2 regions of the Erythrobacter sp. JB1-4 genome follow, and region 1 is predicted to be linked to the other one. Evidence: predicted binding sites of a transcription regulator. Region 1 holds the regulator's gene; the other holds the start of a gene.
What was found. Region 1 encodes LexA, which represses DNA repair genes until DNA is damaged. Its sites were predicted from a motif close to GTTCCNCNCTTGTTCT; they were not measured.

Region 1 (7,550 bases):
TTGCAGCCGGCATGAGCGTCATCTGGCTGCGCTCCGAATTTGTAGGTGCCCAAGCTATCGAGCGGCCAAGCGTTGAGCGGGTACAGGGGTATGTATTGGCACGCGAAGACCAGCCCTCACAGAACCGCATCCGTTTGGTTTTAGCTGTGAGAGACGCCGAGACCGCTCAAAGCCGCAAGATCCGAGTAAACATCCCGCTTGAGACATTAGCCGAGACAGACAAGCGGTTTGGTACAGGTGGCGGCACAAGCACGCTTGTCGAGGGAGCCGTCGTGCGTATGCGGGTGCGCCTGATGCCGCCTGCTAGCCCTATGTTGCCGGGCGCGTATGACTTTGCGCGCGCTGCGTGGTTCAAAGGGCTTGCGGCATCGGGGAGTGTGGTTGGGCCTGTGGACGTCATTCGACAGGGCGAAAGCGGCGGCTTTATTGCTCAGATGCAGCGAGCCTTGTCGGCCCATGTAAGGGGCAAAGTGGACGGGTCCGCCGGGACCATTGCTGCGGCTTTTGCAAGCGGAGACAGGGGGGCGATTGGAGAAATTGACAGAGCTGCCATGCGCGATGCAGGTCTTACCCACTTGCTTGCGATTAGCGGATTGCACGTCACCGCCGTGATCGGGGCGGCCTATCTTGTGGCGGTCAAATTGCTCGCTTTGTTTCCCTCCCTTGCCCTGCGTGTGAGATTGCCGGTGATTGCAGCCGGTGTGGGGGCAATTGCTGGCATTGGCTACACACTTCTGACCGGGGCGCAGGTCCCTACGGTGCGCGCGTGTGCTGCTGCCATGCTTGTGCTGGTTGCTCTTGCAAGCGGGCGCGATGCCTTGAGTTTGCGGATGGTGGCGGTTGCCGCCGTTTTCGTACTGCTTCTTTGGCCCGAGAGTGTCGTCGGGCCCAGCTTCCAAATGAGCTTTTCCGCCGTTCTTGCCATCGTCGCCTTGCATTCGAGCGCGCCTGTGAGAGCCTTCCTTGCGCCGCGTGAGGAGAGCAGCTTTGCGCGCTTTGGTAGGGGCACGGCGATGCTGTTCCTAACAGGCTTGGTAATTGAAATCGCTCTCATGCCCATTGTCCTATTCCATTTTCACCGCGCTGGGCTTTACGGAGCCTTTGCAAATGTCATCGCGATCCCGCTTGTCACCTTTGTCTCGATGCCACTCATCGCGCTGGGTTTGATCTTTGATATCGTAGGGCTTGGCGCGCCATTTTGGTGGCTAACAGAAAAGTCGCTCAATCTGCTTCTTGGTATTGCCCACTTCACATCTGCGCAGCCCGGAGCGGTTAAGCTCATGCCGCAGATGAGCGGTGCCACTATCGCTTTGTTTACCGCGGGCGGGCTTTGGCTTGCCTTATGGTCTGGTCGAGCGCGGCTCTGGGGTTTTATGCCCGCTGCGATTGCGACGGCGTTGCTTGTTATGACGCCTATACCTGATGTCCTTATCGGTAGGGAGGGGCGCCATGTGGGCATCACCATGCTCGGCCAAGATGGGGAGCGCAGGCTTTTGTCCCTGCGCGACAGCCGCTCTTCATATTCTCGCGACAATCTCCTTGAACTTTCAAGTGTTACTTCCGAACCCATTCCTCTTGCGCAGTGGGACGGCGCGCGATGCTCTCCTGAATTTTGCACCATTGTCCTCCAGCGTGGGGGCAGGGACTGGTCCCTTCTTATGGCCCGCAACCGCGAGCTCATCGAAGAGCGTTCGCTTGCGGCAGCTTGTGAGCAGTCGGACATAGTTGTGGCTGATCGGTTTCTGCCACGCTCGTGCCAGCCCAAATGGCTCAAAGCCGATCGCCGCCTGCTTGAGCAGACCGGTGGCCTTTCCATCAACCTTGCCGATCAAACCATCACCAGCGTCAGCAAGACACAAGGTGAGCATGGCTGGTGGAAAGCCGGGCGCGAGTGATTAAACTCCCGCCCAGCATATCACCGCACTGATCGCGGTCAGTGGTAACGCCGCAATAGCCCGGCAAGCTTACCTTGGACTTCGACCTCTTCTGGACCATAGACTTGAGGGTCATACGTCGCATTGGCCGGATCAAGGCGAACTAAGCCGCCATCCTTATGGAGATATTTGAGAGTTGCCTCTTCGCCTTTCACAAGCGCCACCACAATTTCGCCATCGCGCGCGGTGTTCGTGCGCCGGACCAGTGCAAAGTCACCATCAAAGATGCCGGCCTCGATCATCGAATCGCCCGATACCTCCAGCGCGTAATGCTCCCCCGGTCCGAGCAATGCTGCGGGGACAGGAAGCGAGCTTTGTCCTTCTAGCGCCTCAATCGGTGCGCCTGCTGCGATCCGCCCATGCAGTGGGATTTCGATCACATCGTTTGCAGGTTCGGGCGCTCTTGGCGCAGAAGCATTCGCCGCAACGGTATCATTCGCCGCCGAAGCAAGAGCAGGACGCGCATTAGGTGTTGCATCCTCAGGGTTCTTGATAACTTCAAGCGCGCGGGCCCTGTTGGGAAGACGCCGAATAAAGCCGCGTTCCTCAAGCGCAGAGATCAGGCGGTGCACGCCTGACTTACTCTTAAGATCAAGCGCTTCTTTCATTTCTTCAAAACTGGGTGACACGCCTGTTTCTTCCAGGCGTTGCTGAATGAAACGGATCAATTCATGTTGCTTTGCCGTAAGCATGGGCAAACTCCATCAGCCGCACTCTTCGCGAAAGGACGCAACGTTGCGCATCCCAAACGCAGTGCCAAGATCGCGCGCTCCCAAGAAGCACCCTATGCGCAAAAGCAGAACAGGTGCGATACAGAACGCTAACCGTTCGACCCTTATGGTGAACGAATGCGGAACGAATAGGCAACTTCTGTTCGCAAGTCAACACGCCGATTTCCACAAGGCTGGCAGAAAACCGCCATTTCAAAGGCAATAGACTTCCACCTTGTCACCCGTTTGGGCAGCCGGCGAATGGGGTGGGCGGCTGATGAGGCAATTGGCCACGGCGAGCGCCCCTAAAGCGCTTGAGTCTTGTGAAGATGCAAGCTGTGCGATTCCCTCTGATAGGATGCCGCGTAAGAACTCATGACGTGGCCCGGTGGCAGGGATGGCCTCGCCTGCGGTCATCTGTACAGTTTCAAAGAGCGGGTTAGGCGCACCAAGGCACTTGCGCACCAATGGCAACGCAAAGAGAAAAGCAGTCACAAAGCTTGAGACCGGGTTGCCGGGAAGACCAAGGATGACTTGACGCCCCGCTTGGGTCTGGCGCGTCGCCACCATCAACGGCTTGCCCGGCTTGATCGCAACCTTCCAAAAATCGATCTCAGCGCCCCATTCACGCAGAGCGTCCTGCACAAGGTCATGGTCGCCAACAGATGCCCCGCCTGAGGTTATGAGGATATCATGCTTTTCGGCCTGACTCAGCGCTTCTGCCAACCGGGCGCGGTCATCGGGGACGGGACCGAGACGGTCTGTGGCGCCTACATAAGGGTGCAGCATCGCGGCCAACATCGACCCATTGCTAGCCGGGATCTGGTGGAGTGCGCAGGGCTGTCCAGCCTCGACCAACTCGTCCCCGCTATCAAGGATCGCGACCGAGGGCGGGGACACCACATCAAGCGTGCTGACCCCAGCGGAGATCGCTAAGGCAAGGGCCGCGGGCGTTGCCGCGCTGCCTTTGGGAAGCACAAGCTGACCGTCCTCAAAGTCGAAGCCTTTGCGCCGTACATGTTGGCCGGTCTGAGGTAGGTGGATGGGCTTGACCACCTCACCTTCTACCTCTGCATTCTCTTGGATGAGCACGGCCTTAGCGCCTTCGGGCATATGGGCGCCCGTTGATATGCGCGTACATTGTCCAGGCAATAGCGCCCCTGCAAACGGCGTCCCGGCTTTGCTTTCGCCTACCTTTTGCCATGGTCCAGCGCCGCTGATGGCATAACCGTCCATCGCTGACAGGTCGCATGGTGGCTGAGTGCGGGCGGCGTAGTGATCGCTGGCAAGCCATTGGTTCGAACAGAGGGTAACGTCGTTGATCGCAACGCGCGATGACCGCGATTGAGGTGTGAGTGCGAGGAGCCTTTCCTGTGCCTCTTGCAGCGAGAGCATTGCGCTCACAGCGCGTCCGCCTTCCATGTGCCCGACTTGCCGCCGCGCTTCTCGATCAAGCGTACCTCGCCAATCACCATGCCTTTGTCGATCGCCTTGGCCATGTCGTAGATGGTGAGGAGGGCAGTGGAGACCGCAACCATAGCCTCCATCTCAACCCCGGTTTTGCCGGTGAGAGAGGCGCTTGCTGTTGCGCGGATGGCGCATTCGTCAAAGGTGAAGTCGACCGTCACCGCCTCAAGACCGAGCGGGTGGCACAATGGGATAAGATCGCCTGTGCGCTTGGCCGCCATGATGCCAGCGATGCGTGCTGTGCCCAGGACATCGCCTTTTGGCGCGTCGCCTTCGTGGATCGCCTTGAGTGCCTCTTCGGACATGCTGATCAAGCCGCTGGCGATGGCGACGCGGTGCGTTTGTGCCTTTGCGCCAACATCCACCATATGCGCGGCGCCATCTTTTCCAAGGTGAGTGAGTCGGCTCATGCAACGGCTCCAATGTTGGAAGTTTGGCACACTTGGCACACTGTCCTGGGGCTGAAATCCAATCGATCAATGGAAGTCGCATTAATCGACCCAGTCGATTGAAGGGCAAGGATAGGAATGGTCATCGCACCGTCATGCCAGACTTGGTCGCAGTAGGACAATCCAATCAGAGCTAACCGTGGAGGAGCGTGCGTGTGGCCCCGGCAATATCATCTGCCCGCATCAGGCTTTCCCCCACAAGGAATGTGCGCACACCGGCCCGAGAAAGCCGCTCGCAATCGGTGTGGGCTGCGATGCCACTTTCACCAACAAGCAGAGCGCCTTCGGGGGCAAGCGGAGCCAAGCGTTCGGTTGTGGAGAGCGAGGTTGTAAAGGTTTTAAGGTCGCGGTTGTTGACGCCAATCAGGCGGCTTTTGAGATGGGTGAGGGCGCGTTCCATCTCCGCCTCATCGTGAACCTCAACTAGCACATCCATCGAGTATTCAAGCGCCGCCACCTCGATCTCGGCCATTTGCGCATTGTCCAGTGCGGCAACGATAATGAGGATGGCGTCTGCCCCGATGGCACGCGCTTCAAGGCACTGCCAGGGATCGACCATGAAATCTTTGCGCAAAACCGGGATGGTGCACGCGCCGCGCGCCTCGACCAGATAGTCCTCGTGTCCTTGGAAATAAGGCGCATCGGTAAGGACGCTAAGGCAGGCAGCGCCGCCTTTCTCATATTCTCGTGCGTGATCTGCGGGGCGAAAGTCAGGGCGAATAAGGCCTTTGGAAGGGCTTGCCTTTTTAACCTCGGCGATAAGAGCAAATCCGGTTTCAACCTTTGTGCGCAATGCGGCTTCGAAACCGCGGGGCACTGTTTGCTCTTGGGCAGCCGATTCGAGCGCGGCAATGGTGGTCGCGGATTTGCGCTCGGCCACTTCTTCGCGCTTTTTGGTGCAGATTTCTTCGAGTTTGTTCATGTGAGCGCCGAGCTATACCGTGAGTTCAATCCATTTGGCGAGGAGCGTTTTGGCGGCCCCGCTGTCGAGAGCCTCTGCCGCCCTGGCCGCGCCCTCGTTCCAGTCAGCCGCAACACCTGCGACCACGAGAGTGCCTGCCGCATTGAGCAGCACGGCATCACGGTAAGCGCTTTTCTCGCCATCTAGCAGACGCGTAAGGGCAGCCGCGTTATAGGTCGCATCATCGCCTCGAATGGCCTCAAGCGGTGCGTTCGCTAGGCCGATATCACTGGCTTCAATTCGGCGCATAGTGACGCCGCCGCTGCGAACGTCGGCTAAGGTGTTTCCGCCAGCAAGCGAGAGTTCGTCCAGCCCCTCGTCCCCCGAAACAATAAAGGTGTGATCGGGATCAAGGCTTGCCTTAGCCTCGGCATACATCGGCACAAGTTCAGGGCTCGCCAGACCAATCAACTGCCGCCTTACGCCAGCGGGATTGGTAAGGGGGCCAAGCAGATTGAAAATGGTGCGCTTGCCGATTTTCTCACGGATGGGCGCAATGGGCCCAAGGGCAGGGTGGTGCACACGGGCAAAGAGGAAGCAAATGCCAACCTCGTCCAACGTCTTCTGCGCGCATCTGACAGCGGCATCGAGATCAAGCCCCAAGGCCTCCAAAGTGTCTGCTGCACCTGATTTGGACGAGGCGGCTCTATTGCCATGTTTTGCAACGGGCACACCGCAAGCGGCCACCACAAGGCTGACGGCGGTGGAAACGTTGAGGGTATGCTGCCCATCGCCGCCGGTGCCGCAGCAATCAACCGCGTTGTCGGGCGCCTCGATACCGTTCACCCGCTCGCGCATGGCGCTGGCTGCGGCGGCGATTTCCACGGCGGTCTCCCCGCGTGCGGAAAGGGCGATGAGGAAGGCTTCGATTTCTTCCGCACTGACTTTCAGATCGAGGATATTGGCAAACACTTCATCTGCTTCGGCGCGGGTGAGGGAGGGGGCGTCGAGGGGTAGGCTGGTCATTAAGCCATCTCCTCTGGCTCAAGCCCGCAGATTATCATGAAATTGGCAAGCAAAGCATGGCCATGTTCTGTCGCAATGCTCTCTGGGTGGAATTGTACCGAGTGAATGGGAAGCTCAGCATGGCGGACACCCATAACACTAGGGTGATCTTCGCCTGGCGTATCAGCATGTGCATTGGCGATAAGGCTGTCGGGCACATCGACCACCTCAAGGCTGTGATAACGCGTGGCGGTGAAGGGGGTTGGGACGCCTTCAAATAGCCCGCTGCCGTCATGAGTGACAGGGGAGGTCTTCCCATGCATCAATCCGCCGCGTGTGACGGTGCCGCCGAAGTGCTGACCGATGGATTGGTGACCAAGGCACACACCCATCAAGGGTTTCTGAGCATCCGCGCAAGCCGCCACCAAATCGAGGCTCACACCTGCTTCATTGGGGGTGCAGGGGCCGGGCGAAATGAGAAATCCGCTGGCTTTTGTGGCGAGCGCTTCATTGGCCGTCATGGCGTCATTGCGCTCAACCTGCACATCCGCGCCAAGTTCCATCAGATAATGGACAAGGTTGAAGGTGAAGCTGTCGTAATTGTCGATGACCAATATTTGGCTCATTGAGACCCTTCCGCAAACTTGTCAGTTGCCCGCACCAAACCATCCACAATCCCCGGTTCGCCTGCTGAATGGCCTGCATCGTGGATCATCCAAAGCTCTGCATTGGGCATGGCCTTTTTGACCGCCCATGCAGCACCGGGCGGGGTGCAGATGTCGTGGCGGCCTTGCACGATGATGGTTGGGATGTGGGCGACCGCTTGCATATCGCGAAGGAGTTGGTCTTCTTCGAGGAAGAAGTCTTCGAGGAAAAACCGCGCGCAAATCCGGGCAAAAGGAACTGCCTTTGCCGGCTCTTCGAAATCGGCGAGCAGGTCGTCGTTGGGAAGAAGCGTTGCAACCGTGCCCTCCCACAAGGACCACTGGGTCGCAGCCGCAAGGCGGGTGGGCTCATCGTCACTGGTGAGGCGCTCGTAATATGCTTTCACGAGATCGCCGCGTTCGCTTTGCGGAATGTGGCC
Region 2 (7,550 bases), 230 kb from region 1:
ATCAGCGGAGGGCGTTTCAGTGGCAGCACCGCACTCGCATCCGGGATCGGGGAAAAGGCGCTGTAGTACACGCGCCGCAGACCAAAGTTGCTGTAGAGCCCGCTCGCCCGCCCAACGATGGCTGCATCATTGGCATCATCCGCGCCCACAATCATCTGCGTCGATTGCCCCGCAGGCGCAAAGCGGGGCGCATGGCGGAAACGCTTTCGTTCGTCCTTTGCCTGAATGATGCGTGACTTGGTCTTTGCCAAAGCGCCCTCAATCTCTGCCTGATCCTTATCGGGCGCAAGCTTGGTCAGCCCAGCGCGCGTCGGCAATTCCACATTGATCGACACACGGTCGGCATACATCCCCGCCTGCTCGATCAGTTCAGGATCCGCCTCAGGAATAGTCTTCAAGTGGATATAGCCGCGAAAATCATACTCCTCACGAAGGATGCGCGCGGTTTCCATCAACTGCTCCATCGTGTGATTGGAGCTTTTGATGATGCCCGACGAGAGAAACAGCCCCTCGATATAATTGCGCTTGTAGAAATTGATCGTGAGGTCGGCGACTTCCTGAGGCGTGAACTTCGCACGCGGCGTGTTCGAGCTCTTCCGGTTGATACAATAATGGCAATCAAAGATGCAGTGATTGGTCAGCAGCACCTTCAAAAGCGAGATACACCGGCCATCAGGCGCATAGGCATGGCAAATGCCCATACCCTCGGTTGAGCCCACGCCTTTACCGCCGATCGAATTCTTCTTCGCCGTGCCTGATGAGGCACAAGACGCATCATATTTCGCCGCATCAGCGAGGATTTCCAGTCTTTCTCGTAAGGATTTTTGAGGCGAACGCTGAATCATATGTTCCTTATATGTTCCCAACCTCAATCCTACAAATGCAAAGTGTGCAATACCCTCAACTGACCCCTCCCCTGATCCCTTTTGAGCCCCCTCACCTCACCGCGATATCGAGGCATAGGCCACCCGGCCTACACCCATCGGGGAATTTCACGCACCCGTGTTTGCCCGTAGTTCGATCATGACAGTTTTGGTGGATTTGATCCCACCTCCACAGGAGAAACTAATGAAAAAGCTTGCATATATCGGTGTCTTGGGCGCCTCATCACTCGCGCTTGCAGCGTGTGGCGGCGATGAAGCGGCAACCGCTGCGCCTGCAAACCCGATCACTGCTGAAGAAGTTGACGCGGCACAAAAAGCATGGGGCGAAGGCATTGTCGCCATCGGCGCGACCTTCACCGAAGAAGGCGATTACTCAGCGCGCGCTTCTGAGCACATTGCAACGCATTATGCTTATGGCGATGATGCAACAATCTTGTTCAAGCCAACTCTGGCAGCCGAAGACCAGTTCCGCGAGACCACTGAAGAAGCGCTGAGCTATTTTGTTGGCACCGAGGGCACAGAAGATGGCGGCTTTGCGATCAAGCCTTACACCTCGGTTGAGTGGGACAATAACGGCACTGTAATCTCAGAAAGCGGCGATATGGCAGTGGCCATGGGCAACTATATGTTCACCGACACCGACGGCGGCGTGACCAAGGTTGAGTATTCTTTTGCTTATGAAAAAGACGAGAATGGCGATCTGAAGATCGTTCTTCACCACAGTTCGCTTCCGTACAGCGCGGGCTAAGGCCAAAGGCTTAGCAGCTGAGAGGGCTGCAAACGAAAAGGGGCCGGATGTTCCTCCCGGCCTCTTTTTTCGTATGCTTTTTAGAAGGGTGGCGTGAGGCCCCCTATGTTAGGCCCAATGTATGTTAGGCCCATATATTAAGCCCAGTGCATGCGCTGTTTATTTGACGTGCTTGCATCATACACACTCGCGCACAGATGATCGAGCACTGCAATATGCATGGGGCTTTCAAACGCCACACCGGCCACCTTTCCATCTGCCCACACGACTTTGCCAAGCGGGGCATTGATGCCGTTCATGCGAATAGTGACGCGGTCGCCAATACTGGCAAAACCCGCGCTCGCCCGTAATTTACAACCGCCTTCTGAAATATCAATAAGATCAGCGTAGATAGCGCGCGATTGAACCCGCCCCTTGACCATCAGGTGCAAAGGTCGCCGATCAGATCCGCGAGAGGCTTTAACCATCGTCATGGGAAAAGATTATCGCAGAAATACCTAAACAAACCCTAACGGCCGGGTAACTATTTTCGTAAATTTACGCGCGATCATGCATCGATACCGTGCAAGAACCATTCAGGCGTCCCACCGCGTCCATCCCCCAAAACGCCTGAGCGATAGATCCAATAACGCGCGCCGTGTTCATCCTCGATACGGTAATAATCACGCAGCCGCGCGGTAGAGCGCTCACGCCACCATTCAGGGGCAATGCGCTCAGGCCCTTCAACACGGGCAACCTCGTGGACCCGCGAACGCCACCTGAAACGTTGGGGATAGCCATCGGGGGATGCGTAGAGCACAGCAATTTTCTCAGCCCGATCAAGCAGTTTAAGCGGCCTTGCCTGAGGTTTCGTGAGAGTATCAGGAGCGGTGATAGCGGCAAGGGGCGGCTGCCAGCTTTGTGCACGTTCAGGCAGGTGACTGGCATGGGCAACCGGGCGGCGCACAGCATGCGGGCCGAGGCGGACGCTTAGCCGGTCGATACAGGCGGAAAGTGAAATACCGTGGCGTGTCGCGGCTTCTTCGACATCGCCCTGTGTGGCGGCAAAGGGTTCTGTCCAGCTTGCCCGCAGGCGCACGGTTTCGATGCCAAAACCAGCCTCAATCCCCTCGAGCTTTTCCGCAAACAGGCGGGTGATGTGCGAAGGGTCCCGCGTGGCAGCAGCCAGTTCCAAGCGGCGCACAATCACTTCGCCATCGACCCGCCACATGCCGAGTTCTAGCCGCCGCGCGCCCTGTCCCTGTGCCTCCAATTCGCGTGCCATATCCTGGGCCAAATCCCCCAGCACTTGATCAAGCAGCGAGCGATGGCGCAGCGGCTCCATCAAGCGGCGTTGTACCAGAGGCATATCCTGCGGGACCACGGGCAAGAGCGGTTCGGGCACCCTGCCAAGCAATTGATCGAGCCGGATGAGCGGGTTTGCTGCGGGCGATTTCCTGCCCCGAAACCGGCGATGGAGCGCATCGCGGGCAGCGGCCTCGCTCCGGTTGATTGCGCCTGTTGCGATGTCTGCAAGGTCGCCTAAACGCTTGAGGCCAAGGCGGCGCAGGACTGTGAGCACATCCGTGTCGAGCCTGAGCGCGGCGGCCGGAAGATCGGCAAGCTGGCGCATCATAGCCTCGGTATTGGAAGAGGCTAGCATACTGGAGCGTGGCCCGTAATGCGCTAAAGCCCATGCCGCGCCTGCCGTTGGAGCAATAGCCGCGCGCACCGCCAGATGCCGCCCTGCAAAGGCGCGTTCCACATCGGCGAGAAGCCGCCGCTCCCCTCCAAAAGGTGCGCCACCGCGGTGACATCGACGATCAGACCATCGGGTGGATCAAGCGCGCTCCACGGTCCCCACGCTTGCGCCCAGATGGCAAGCTTTTCCAGCAGCTCCAGGTCGCCTGCCGGATCAGCGGGCGCGGTTTGCAGCCCAGGGTAAAGCGCGCGCGCATCGGCTAACATCTGCCCGGTTCGAGCGCCAACGCCAAGCCCTGCTGCATTCACCGCATCAATGCGCGGGCCATGAGCGGTCTCGGTGATGAGGACCGTGGGAGGTTCCCCCCTCCTACCTCAGCCTTACTCCCTTGAGCCTTATCGCCCTCAGTCTTATCGCCTCGAGACAGCCGCCAGCGATCGACCGAAAGTTGCGCGCACCAGATTGCCATTATGCGGCGACTTATGGGTGGGGCGCTTTTGAGTTTTGAATGGGACATTGGGCGTATGCTCGAAGGGGCGCTCGGTTTCTTGGATGGGTTGCTTTTGTGGCCGTTTCTGGGGCGGTTTGGGCACGCACAATCGCGTCCCATCGTGGGCCAGCTTCCATTCCCCCGGAGCATGAGAGCGCGCCCGGAACAGCTCCGCCTGCCAAGCCGGTTCCCCCGGCCTTTGCGCATTCCATCTGGGCTCACCCGAAACCCCAGGCCGCGCGCGCCAACGCATCCTTGCCGAGGATAAATCCGCATCCGCCTCAAGCCGCACCAGCCACAAGGCAACCCCGTGCTTTTCAGCCGTCAGGCTAAGCCTGCGCGAAGCAGTAAAGTCGAGCGCGCGTGGATTTCCGGCGATCTCTCCGATCACACAGGCAAGCTCGCGGCATTTGAGCCCTTCCTCAAGCGCGAACAAAGCGTCTTCGGGTTTGGTTGTCTCCACACAGATCACCCGTTCACGCCATTCTTCTGGCAGCGCGTGGATATAAGGCCGCCCGTTCATCTGAACCGCGCGCTTATCCTGCACCCATAAAAGCTGACGCCGATCCTGCGCATCGGCCAACACATCCTCTTCAGCAGCGGCAACCGATAAAGCATCGCGCGCCAAGGCAAGGGCAAGCCCTGCCCCGCTGCCGTCTCTTGCGCTGGCGAAAATCTCGCTATGCAATGGCTGATCCGCCAGTCCGGGACGCCAGCGTGCCTCACGCTGTTTTGACAGCGCCGCAACATCCACGGCTGAGAGCCCTTCCGAAAGATGGGGAAGAGGCGGCAGAGCCTTGGCATCTTGGGGCCGAGAAAGAGGTTCAGGTTTCATCATAGGAACATGGTCAGAGACTCGCCAACGGCCTCTTTGTTCCCATTATGTTCCATATATGAAGGAGGAGTGCAACCCCGCACTCCTCCCTATTTTTGGCCTATCCCAGGATAGCGTTTTGCATTTGCTATCCAAGGATAGCGGGGAACAACCCTGTCACAAGGATCGCGCCCACAGCCAGCGGGCACAGCCACGCAATCAGGAAACGCCAAAGCGCAAGCATGCTGCCAGACAGTCCCGTCATCTCTTCGACCAGCCGCTTATCCGCGCGCCAGCCCACGAAAATCGCCGTGAAAAACGCGCCCAATGGCAGCATCACCGTCCCTGTGAACCCATCGACGGTGTCGAGAATATCCTTCTCCGCAAACAGCGGCCAGAAGCTCAAAAGGCGCACATCGGACCACACGTTATAGCCCAGCAAACAGGCGATCCCGATCAGGAACGCACCGCCCCCAAAGATCGCAGAAGACGCACCGCGGGTCAGACCAAACTGGCCGATACCCCAAGCGGTCGGCACCTCAAGCAGTGAGATCGAACTCGTCACAGCCGCCACAAGAATAAGCACAAAGAACAAAAGCCCAATCAGCGAGCCTGCTGGCATAGTCTGGAAGGCAAAGGGCAGCGTCTGGAACACCAGCGTTGGCCCTGCTGCCGGATCAAGCCCCACCGCAAACACAATCGGGAAGATCATCAAGCCAGCGATTAAAGCCACCGCCGTATCGGCAAAAGCAATCGTTACCGAGGTAGGCCCAAGCCCATCAGACCCCTTCACATACGAGCCATAGGTGATGAGCCCCGCCACACCCAAAGACAGCGAGAACAGCGCCTGTCCCAAAGCTGTATTCAAAACTTGCGGCGTCAGCTTGGAGAAATCAGGCGTAAACAGGAACGCTAGCGCATCGCCCATATTGCCCACAAACGCGCCGTAAATCGTAATGCCAACCAGCAGCACGAAGAACATCGGCATAAGCACGGTTGCCGCTGCCTCAATCCCAGAACCAATCCCGCGCGCCACAATAAACAAGGTCACGCCCATAAAGACAAAGTGCATGCCCAAAAGGAGCATGGGGTTGGCAAACAGTTTTCCCATGCGCCCTTGGATTACCTCTTGGCTCTCACCCACAAGCGCGCCTCTGAACGGATCACCCGCCGCAATCGCGCCAAGGAAATCGGCCCCCATCACGCCCACATAATACAGCACCCAGCCAGCTACGACCGAATAGAACGAGACAATCAGGAACGCCGCAATCACGCCCATGATGCCAAAGCCGCCCCACGCGGTCGAAACCTGCGAGCGCTGCGCCACTTTGCGGATCGAGCTTACCGCATCATCCTGACCCGTGCGGCCGATGAAAATCTCTGAGATCACCAATGGCAGGCCGAGCAGGAACACAAAGCCCACGTAGACAAGAACGAACGCCCCGCCCCCGTTTTCGCCTGCAAGCGTTGGAAAGCGCCAGACGTTGCCAAGACCAACAGCGGCCCCAACCGCTGCCAAAATAAACGCGCTGCGCGAAGACCAGCCCTCGCGGCTCGACGATCCCGAAGATGCTACCATGCTGAAATCTGTTCCCTCTTTTGCATGCTTCCCTCTTCCCCGAAAAAGCATGCGAAATTTTCTATCTAACCCGTTGTGCAATGTTTCTTTGCCTTCGCCAAGGGGAACATTGCGCTTATCGGCGCAAGGCTTTGGATAAGTGCAAAGGATGGCCGCCCATGGTACGAATTCGACGAATTCGATTTCCTACTCTCAAAAAGCGCATCACAATCGTGCAGGCAGCAGATTACCGAGTTTCAAACCACGAAAATTCCACGCAAAGTGTCACCTTATTCCAACACTCCAAGCCATTGAAAACGATAGGCTTTCATCGAAATCCTGTAGGAAAAAGGTGACACATGTGTCACCTTGCATCAAATGCAATTTGGATATTCTCTTGAAGGAAACTCAGCAAAAATTTGGCCTTTGCAAACGCCCACGTTAGAGAAACGCCCATGTCGACAACATTCCAGCTTGATACAAGCACCAGCCGCGCAAACCCCACCCCTCAGCCGATGAAACGGCTCACCGTGCCCCGGGTGAGAGCCCGCAAAAAGGATGGGGTGACCGAAGAACCCTTGGTGATGCTGACCGCTTACACCGCACGTCAGGCGCAATTGCTCGATGCACATTGTGATTTGCTACTTGTTGGGGATAGCCTTGCGCAGGTCATTTATGGCCTGCCCTCCACCGTCCCTGTGACACTGGAGATGATGGCAAACCACGGCGCAGCGGTTGTGCGCGGATCGTACCATTCGGTCGTGGTCGTCGATATGCCCTTTGGCTCTTACGAGGCGTCAAAAGAACAGGCGTTTGAAAGCGCGGCCTATCTGCTCAAGCAAACAGGGGCGGCGGCGGTGAAGCTCGAAGGTGGCGAGGCGATGGCTGAGACAGTCGAGTTCCTGAACCAACGCGGCATTCCGGTGATGGGTCATGTGGGGCTGACGCCTCAAGCGGTGAATGTGCTTGGCGGATATATGGCGCGCGGGCGATCGGATGCTGAGGCGGAGAAGATCGTCAACGATGCGATTGCCTTGGATCAGGCGGGCGCGTTTGGAATTGTGCTTGAAGGCGTACTCGAACCCATTGCGATTAAGGCGACCAAAGCGGTTTCCTGCCCCACCATTGGCATTGGCGCATCAAACCAGTGCGATGGTCAGGTGCTTGTGACCGAAGACATGCTCGGCATGTTTGAGCGGGTCCCGCGCTTTGTGAAGAAGTATGAGGATATCGCCAGCGTCATCGAAAAGACAGTTGCGCATTATGCCGAGGAAGTGCGCGAGCGGACTTTCCCAACGCAGGAACAGACGTATCAGCCTAAGAGCTAGGTTTCGCCAAGAGGCTAGCAAGCGGCGCTGCGATAATCAGCTGTAGC

Region 2: the regulator LexA is predicted to act here: its motif matches at 4,677-4,692, upstream of AC0V61_RS14515 (ImuA family protein).

What each region holds. Positions count from the first base shown of each region.
Region 1 covers NZ_CP200292.1:3,332,644-3,340,193, reverse strand. The annotation lists gene AC0V61_RS15670 (ComEC/Rec2 family competence protein) at 1-1,895, shown strand, start outside; gene lexA (transcriptional repressor LexA) at 1,934-2,626, opposite strand; gene AC0V61_RS15660 (molybdopterin molybdotransferase MoeA) at 2,858-4,039, opposite strand; gene moaC (cyclic pyranopterin monophosphate synthase MoaC) at 4,045-4,521, opposite strand; gene trpC (indole-3-glycerol phosphate synthase TrpC) at 4,694-5,482, opposite strand; gene trpD (anthranilate phosphoribosyltransferase) at 5,495-6,487, opposite strand; gene AC0V61_RS15640 (anthranilate synthase component II) at 6,487-7,092, opposite strand; gene pip (prolyl aminopeptidase) at 7,089-7,550, opposite strand, start outside.
Region 2 covers NZ_CP200292.1:3,101,621-3,109,170, reverse strand. The annotation lists gene AC0V61_RS14535 (putative DNA modification/repair radical SAM protein) at 1-845, opposite strand, end outside; gene AC0V61_RS14530 (phosphoribosyl-AMP cyclohydrolase) at 1,069-1,632, shown strand; gene AC0V61_RS14525 (PilZ domain-containing protein) at 1,770-2,105, opposite strand; partial or broken gene AC0V61_RS14520 (Y-family DNA polymerase) at 2,180-3,782, opposite strand; gene AC0V61_RS14515 (ImuA family protein) at 3,724-4,641, opposite strand; gene AC0V61_RS14510 (sodium-dependent transporter) at 4,766-6,196, opposite strand; gene panB (3-methyl-2-oxobutanoate hydroxymethyltransferase) at 6,631-7,503, shown strand; gene AC0V61_RS14500 (bile acid:sodium symporter) at 7,493-7,550, opposite strand, start outside.